DNA from 2 places in the Leptolyngbya sp. BL0902 genome. Region 2 is predicted to be linked to the other one. Evidence: predicted binding sites of a transcription regulator. Region 2 holds the regulator's gene; the other holds the start of a gene.

Region 1 (3,971 bases), 420 kb from region 2:
CAGGGGTTAGATCAAGATCCCAAGGCCATATCATTGATGACTTCTAGCAGCGGTGATCGATCCAGTAAGGACTGTGTTGAATGTTTTCGACGCTCGGTCATCACGATGCGATCTGCCACATAGTAAGCATCGCGGGCAATGCCAGAAAATCGCCCAGAACCCCAGGTATAGAGCCAGGGCAACCCTAGAAAATAAAAGCCTTCTACCGCCGTAATGCCGCGATCATGACAGGGATAGCCTTTACCATTAAAGACGGGCACATCTACCCAGCTAAAGTCCATATCATAGCCAATGGCCCAAATCACCGTTGTGATATTGGCGGTCGTCAGATCCAGCGATGCAATCGTTTCTTGGGGTGTCCAAACGGGCTCATAGGGTGGCTCAATTGGAGCCTCAATTTCCTGATTGCTAATGAACTGATCGATAGTGCGTTTAATACTTTCGGCGACGGCATCCGCTTGGTCAAGGTTGTGCGAGAGGCTGTCATCAAACCGCAGTTGGTCATTTTCAACCGCCGTTAATCGTCCGTAGAGCTTCATCCCTTCGAGGGCAAAACGGCGCAAATCAATCTCCCGTCCGCCATCACGCCCGGTGAGATAGTGATTGGTTTTGTCGCGAACGGCCTCTTTTTGGGGATGTTTATCAATGGGAATATCGTAGTAACCCATCTGTTCCAGCCAGTCCACCACATCTCGTCCCCGATATCGCCGGGGAGAACGGGGAGCCCCCCCAACACAGAGGTGAACCTGCCGACCCGCCAAGTGAAGATCCTCGGCAATTTGGCAGCCAGATTGTCCCGTCCCCACGATGAGTACCCCACCTTCAGGAAGCTGCTCAGGGCTTTTATATTGTGAGGAAGAAAGTTGAGTTATCGTTGCGGGTAAGCGCTCCGCATAGGCCGGAATTTTAGGCCGATGGTAACCGCTCGTGGCAATCACCACTTGATTAGCAGTGAACTCTCCGGCGGAGGTGTTGAGATAAAACTTATTGCCACCTTCCATCCGCACTTTGGAAACCGTTACCCCTTCCTGTACCGGGGCATTAAAGTGGCGAGCATAGGCCTCAATGTATTGCACAATTTCGTCTTTAGCCATAAATCCGTGGGGATCAGGGCCTGGGTAGGGAAATCCCGGTAACTGGCATTGCCAATTAGGCGTCACCAAGCAAAATGAATCCCAGCGCTGATTGCGCCAAGCATGACCAATTCGATGCTTTTCCAGAACGACATGATCAATTCCCCGTTCCTTGAGGCAGTAGCTCATGGAGAGCCCCGCTTGCCCTCCGCCCACAATGATGACTGCGTGATGCTGCATAGTATTTAACCTTGACCATCTCCGGTGAATTCGTCGTTGGCGTAGGACTTGAGATTAAGCTATGCGGTTTAGCATTGGCTTCTTGTAGTTTGAAGCACAAAACAGCCGTAACTGTGGCTATGACTAGGGCTGCTGCTGGTCAACGCGACCAAAATAAGTACGTTGGGGGAGGCTCGCCGCTCTCTTTATCAAGATATGACTACAATTAGCGAAGATTACCCTATCACTTTTGATAGGTATGTCCCACGTACCCCAGATTCTATTCGATGTTGTTCAGTTTTCCCTGGCACTAGTCACAGACTCTACAACTTTGTTGTTTGTGATACAGGCTGTGACGTTACGGAATTTTAAGGTGCTAACTAACAAGAACCCATCTTGAAAGATTCAAATTCAAACGCTAGAGGCAGGAGTGATTTAGTGCAAACCCTTTCCTGTATCTAGGCTTGAGCAAAGTTTGTTAGTTTTTGAGGACAACTGTAATGCCTGAGGTTACTGCTCCTGCCCACAAGGCTGGCGATTTTTTGGTGGACTACGAAGAAAAAGTGTTTCCGGATGTCCAAGCCGATCCGGGAGAAAAAGCCCTCGTTACCTTTCATACGGTAGCCTTTGAGGGGTCGATTGGCCTAGTGAATTTGTTGCAGGCCACTCGCCTAATTCGGAAGGGATTTGAGACATCTGTTCTGCTCTATGGGCCTGGGGTAACGCTGGGGCTACAGCGTGGTTTTCCCAAGTTGGGAGACGAAGCTTTTCCTGGGCACCAAGCCATGAATAATCAGTTGATTAAAATCATGGAAGAGGGGGGCAAAATTTACGCCTGTCGATTTGCCTTGCAAGCCCTCTATGGTCATGGCGAACCCTCTTTGATTCCGGGTATTCGGCCCATTAATCCTCTTGATGTAATGGATTTAATCCTTATGCATCGCAAAGAAGGAGCCTTTATCCTCAATACCTGGACGCTCTAGCTTGGGGAACCGAAGCAGGGATATAGGCTTGCTTCGGTTCCATCGTATAGCGTTTATTACTGGGGGTATTGTCATGGATTACAGTCAGGTTGTTCGGGCGGCGGCGGTTCAAATTAGCCCCGTGCTGCACAGTCGTGAGGGAACCACAGAAAAGGTTTTAGACGCCATTGCAGCGGCGGCCAAGGACGGGGTGAATCTCATTGTCTTCCCGGAAACCTTTGTCCCTTACTACCCCTATTTCTCCTTTGTAACGCCCCCCGTTTTGATGGGTAAGCCCCACATGACCCTCTACGAGGAGGCCGTAACCGTGCCGGGGCCAGTGGTGGATGCGGTGTCGCGGGCCGCTCGCTCCTACAGCATGGTCATCGTCCTGGGAGTTACAGAACGGGATGCGGGTTCGCTTTACAACACTCAACTAGTGTTTGATGCGGATGGCCAGCTTGCCCTGAAACGGCGCAAGATCACGCCGACCTATCACGAACGCATGGTCTGGGGGCAAGGGGATGGGACGGGTTTGACGGTTGCGGATACCCAGGTGGGTCGTTTGGGCAGTCTAGCCTGTTGGGAGCACTACAATCCCTTGGCCCGCTTTGCCTTGATGGCCCAGCACGAGCAAATCCATTGTGGGCAGTTTCCGGGGTCGATGGTGGGTCAAATCTTTAGTGACCAAATGGAAGTGACCATGCGCCACCATGCCCTAGAGTCCGGCTGTTTTGTGGTGAATGCGACGGGCTGGCTAACGGCGGAACAAAAGGCGCAGATTACGCCAGATACGGCGCTGCACAAGGCGCTCAGTGGTGGTTGCTACACCGCCATTATTAGCCCTGAGGGGGTGCCCTTGGCCGACCCTATTGTTGAGGGCGAGGGCATGGTAGTTGCCGATCTCGACTTTTCCCTGATCACGAAGCGCAAGCGCATGATGGATGCCGTGGGCCACTATGCCCGTCCAGATTTGCTGAAGCTGCGGCTGAATCAAGCGCCCTGGTCGCTGCTGGAAACGGGGTCGCCGGAGCCAGATCGTGATCCGATGGTCTCTCCTGCTTCCCCCCCGCAGGCGGCTGAGACCGAACTATCTCTCTGACATGACGCCTAGCGTTACCGACTGCCCACATCACCGCCAACGTCACCTCCTCCTGCCATGAATCCAAAACATCTCCTAACGGAATTGCAGACCCGTGGGTTGCAGATTGTCGATGAATCGATGGGGGCCCAAGGCCGACGGGGGGGCGCTGGCCCCTCCGACCATAAAGCCGTAACCATTGATGGTCGCACCATCATGGTGCCGATCTACACCGGAACCGCCGCTAGTTCGCCCTACGGGGTTGCCAATTCAGAGGAGACCCATCAGGCCATCTTGACCTATGAGGATCAGCCCGTTGCCACCGTTGAGTTTCCCCACCAGCCCCGGTTTTATAGCTTAACCACAGCGGATGGGGTGCCCTACTGGAAAATCGCCCTGCTCCACAGCAAGGATGTTTTGGCAACAACGGTGCTGCAAACCTGTATGCGCTATCGGGACGCCTCCACGGCTTGCCAGTTTTGTGCCATTGAAAAATCCCTGGATCAGGGGCGTACCCTAGCGCGTAAAACCCCGGAACAGTTGGCGGAAGTGGCCGAGGCCGCCGTGCGGTTAGACGGTGTGCAACACATGATCATGACCACCGGAACGCCCAATACACCGGATCGAGGAGCCGCT
Region 2 (3,971 bases):
TCAGTCAATCAGGCCCAAAACTGCCCTGGCACAAAAAAGCCAGGAGTTTCCCCCTGGCGAATAATCGTTTAAGTTGCTTAGCCGTTGATCGGCTATCCCGTCATAGGAGACACCTACAACAAGCTTGTTTAGCCCCCAGCCACAGCGGGGACAATGCTGACTTCGTCACCATCGTTCAGGACAGTTTCTTTGCCGTCCAAGAACCGAATATCTTCGCTGTTGACGTAGAAATTTACAAAGCGGCGCAGCTCACCGGAATCGTCGCAGAGGCGGGCTTTGATGCCGGGATAGGTGCTGTCTAGAGCATCCATCAGTTCCACAATGTTGCCGCCTGTACATTCGATGGTGGCTTCATTGTTGGTGAACTTTTGCAGCGGGGTGGGAATCAGAACTTTAATGGCCATGTCACTAAACTAAATTGAGCAAACTTGAATCAACAAAAATGAACCTGTAGGGGAAGCATCCCACTGGTACAGGCTTAGCCCTCATCCCCTGTCCCCTTCTCCCAAACTGAAAGAAGGGGGGCGATTTCAAAGTCCCTCTCCCCACGGGAGAGGGATTTAGGGTGTAGCTTGCTTCCCGTAGGGTGGGCTTCCGAGGGCTTAGACCAGCACTTGCTGCCACTCCAGGCGATCCAGGGTGCGAGCCCGCTCCAGTGCCCGCTCGAAGCTGTCGAGCTTGGGTTCGATGGTGAGGGGTTCGCCAATGTAGCCCTGAACGGCTTCCTGGGTCTTGAGGCCGTTTCCGGTGATGTAGGCCACGGTGCACTCGTCGGGATTGATTTTGCCAGCTTCGGCCAGCTTCTTCAGCACGGCGATGGTGGTGCCGCCAGCGGTTTCGGTGAAGATGCCTTCGGTTTCCGCCAGCAACTTCATCCCTTCTACGATTTCCGCATCGGTCACAGATTCGATGTTCCCGTTGGTTTTGCGGGCAATGTCGAGGGCGTAGATGCCGTCAGCGGGGTTGCCGATGGCGATGGATTTAGCGATGGTGCTGGGCTTCACCGGAGAAACGAAGTCGCGACCGTCCCGGAAGGCTTGGGCGATGGGGGAGCAACCTTCGGCCTGGGCACCGCTGAAGCGGACATCCTTGCCTTCTACCAAGCCGACCTTGGTGAACTCTTGGAAGCCCTTGTAGATTTTGGTGAACAGGGAGCCAGAGGCCAGGGGAGCCACCACATGGTCGGGCAAGCGCCAGCCCAGTTGTTCCGCCACCTCAAAGCCGAGGGTCTTGGAGCCTTCGGAATAGTAGGGGCGCAGGTTGATATTGACGAAGCCCCAGCCGTAGGAGTTGGCCACCTCGGAGCAGAGGCGGTTGACTTGGTCGTAGTTACCGTGGACGGCCATCACCGTGGGGCCGTAGATCAGGGTACCCAGGACTTTGCCCGCTTCCAGGTCGGAGGGGATGAACACGCAGCAGTCGAGACCCGCGTGGGCGGCGATGGCGGCGGTGGAGTTGGCCAGGTTTCCGGTGCTGGCGCAGGAGACTGTGGTAAAGCCCAGTTCGCGGGCACGGGTCAATGCCACAGAGACCACCCGATCCTTGAAGCTGAGGGTGGGCATGTTGACGGCGTCGTTTTTAATGTAAAGCTCTTTCAGGCCCAGGCGACGCGCCAGACGGTTGGCCCGCACCAGGGGGGTCATCCCGGTGCCCACGTCGATCACATCATCGGTGCTGACAGGCAGAAACTCTTTGTAGCGCCAGATCGACAGAGGGCCAGCCTGAATGCTGCTGCGAGACACCCGCTGACGAATGGCGTCGTAGTCGTAGGCGACTTCCAGGGGGCCAAAGCACACATCTTCGCAAACGTGCTTAGCGGTGGCTTCATACATTTCGCCGCACTCGCGACACTTCAGCCCGGTGAAGGTGGGGGCGTGGGTCTTGGCGGACTGGGTGACAAGGCGTTCGAGGGACTGCGTCATGGGAATAGAAACCTGTAACTGCAACAACTTAAACGATGGAAACGCCTGGGGAATGGGTTACTCAGACCTTCATTGCGTTTCGTTGAGCGAACTGTAGCACGACCACCAAATCGTTACCAACTATACCCGACCAAAAAAGTCGGATATCCCTGAAACCCTTGTGTTAAGGCTGGTTGAGATAGGTTGACCGGGTGTTTTTCAGAGGATATTCTGCCTTGAGGCGCAAAAAAAAGTTGAAAATTTTGTGGCTTTGGCTGCAAAAAATAGCTGGCGAGGGCCAAAAAGTAATCCACTATACAAACGCGTCCCAGGTAGTTAAGGTTAAGTGTTCTAAAGTCATGGAACGCTTGCATTACTCTGTGCCCCATGCTAGAAGGGCTGTCCATCCATTGACGTCGCAGCATCCCTCGATTTCTAGGTGGACAAGGATTTGAAGAGTCCTGGGATCCCAGGAATAGCTGAAGTTTCCGTGATGGCCTTAGCAAAACGTTATGGTAGTGACCCAAGATAAACCGCTTGCCAATGTCTTTCGCCAGCTTTCGGGCGGGGCTTTCCCTCCAGTCGTAGAGTCTTACGAGCGCGGCAAAACGATTTTCTTCCCTGGAGATCCGGCGGAGCGGGTATACTTTCTGCTGAAAGGAGCCGTCAAGCTATCGCGGGTCTACGAAGCGGGTGAAGAAATTACCGTGGCCCTGCTGCGGGAAAACAGCGTATTCGGCGTCCTCTCCCTGATTACCGGAAACCGCTCCGACCGCTTCTACCATTCCGTCGCCTTCACCCCGGTTGAGCTGCTATCGGTGCCCATCGAACAGGTGGAGCAAGCCCTAGAGGAAAACCCCGAACTGGCCATGGTGATGCTGCGAGGGCTGTCCTCCCGCATCCTGCAAACGGAAATGATGATCGAAACCCTGGCCCATCGGGATATGGGATCTCGCCTGGTCAGCTTTTTGCTGATTCTCTGCCGCGACTTTGGCGTGCCCAGCCAAGACGGCATCACCATCGACCTCAAACTCTCTCACCAGGCCATCGCCGAAGCCATCGGCTCCACCCGCGTCACCGTCACCCGCCTGCTGGGGGATCTACGCCAGGAAGGGATGATTTCCATCTACAAAAAGAAAATCACCGTCCACGACCCTGTGAATCTCAGCCAGCAGTTTACCTAGGTCGGTCGTCTATTCAAAGATCAGTATCAGTAAATGAACCTTGGCTGTTTTGGGTCAGGGCTGACTGCGCTTAGACTGATAGTGAGCGTTTAGCCGTTAGGCCAGTGCTATGTTGACTAATAATTCTAAGTCGCAGCCCTCCCGGCGTTCCGATAGCCCCGATCTCGCGCTAAAGGCCATCGCTTACAGCCTTGACTGCCTAATTCCTGGGTTTTATCTGTGGCTGGGGCCAATTAAGCTGCGTCTGGGCGGCAGCTTGCCAGAAAAAGACGATCCCGGCATTATTCACAGCAAAGCTGGTGTTGCAGTTGTTTTGCCGGGGTATCGCCTTTTCAGCACCTATCAGGGCACCTATGACCCTTGATGGTGCTAGTTCCTCAGTGGTGCATTGCTCCGCGAATGCACTCTACCAAACTTGATTCCATCCTCCTATTACCGTAGGGTGGGCATTGCCCACCGTTAATCCTGCCGTTATGGCTGGGCTTGTGGGTGTTGGGTTGTGCGTTGTGGCCCCTAACCTACGGGCTTTGTGTGAGGGGGGAACTGTGCGGGGTAAGTTATGCGGGGAAAGCTAATTGTATTTGAGGGGGTGGAGGGCTGCGGCAAGTCTACCCAGCTTCAGCAGTTGCGGGAAAGTTTGGCGCAGAGTGCGGCTTTTCAAGCGCTACAAAACCAGGGGATTATCCCCGAATTACTGACGACCCGCGAACCCGGTGGCACAGACCTAGGGATAGGGCTGCGGCGGCTCTTGTTGGAAGATTATGGGGAGGTGGCCATTGCTCCACGGGCGGAACTGTTGCTCTACGCCGCCGACCGGGCGCAGCATATCGAAGAAATGATTCTGCCCACGCTGGAGGCCGGAAGTTGGGTGTTGTGTGATCGCTTC

Evidence for each region. Region 2 encodes NtcA, which controls nitrogen genes in cyanobacteria. Its sites were predicted from a motif close to TTTGTANNNNNNNNTACAAA; they were not measured.
Region 1: the regulator NtcA is predicted to act here: its motif matches at 1,395-1,414, upstream of GFS31_RS15010 (MSMEG_0569 family flavin-dependent oxidoreductase).

What each region holds. Positions count from the first base shown of each region.
Region 1 is NZ_CP046155.1:3,387,990-3,391,960, reverse strand. Features, by position in the region: gene GFS31_RS15010 (MSMEG_0569 family flavin-dependent oxidoreductase) at 12-1,313, opposite strand; gene GFS31_RS15005 (MSMEG_0572/Sll0783 family nitrogen starvation response protein) at 1,793-2,275, shown strand; gene GFS31_RS15000 (Nit6803 family nitrilase) at 2,349-3,356, shown strand; gene GFS31_RS14995 (MSMEG_0568 family radical SAM protein) at 3,414-3,971, shown strand, end outside.
Region 2 is NZ_CP046155.1:3,810,485-3,814,455, forward strand. Features, by position in the region: gene GFS31_RS16930 (MoaD/ThiS family protein) at 129-404, opposite strand; gene thrC (threonine synthase) at 603-1,922, opposite strand; gene ntcA (global nitrogen regulator NtcA) at 2,414-3,085, shown strand; gene GFS31_RS16945 (hypothetical protein) at 3,195-3,449, shown strand; gene tmk (dTMP kinase) at 3,645-3,971, shown strand, end outside.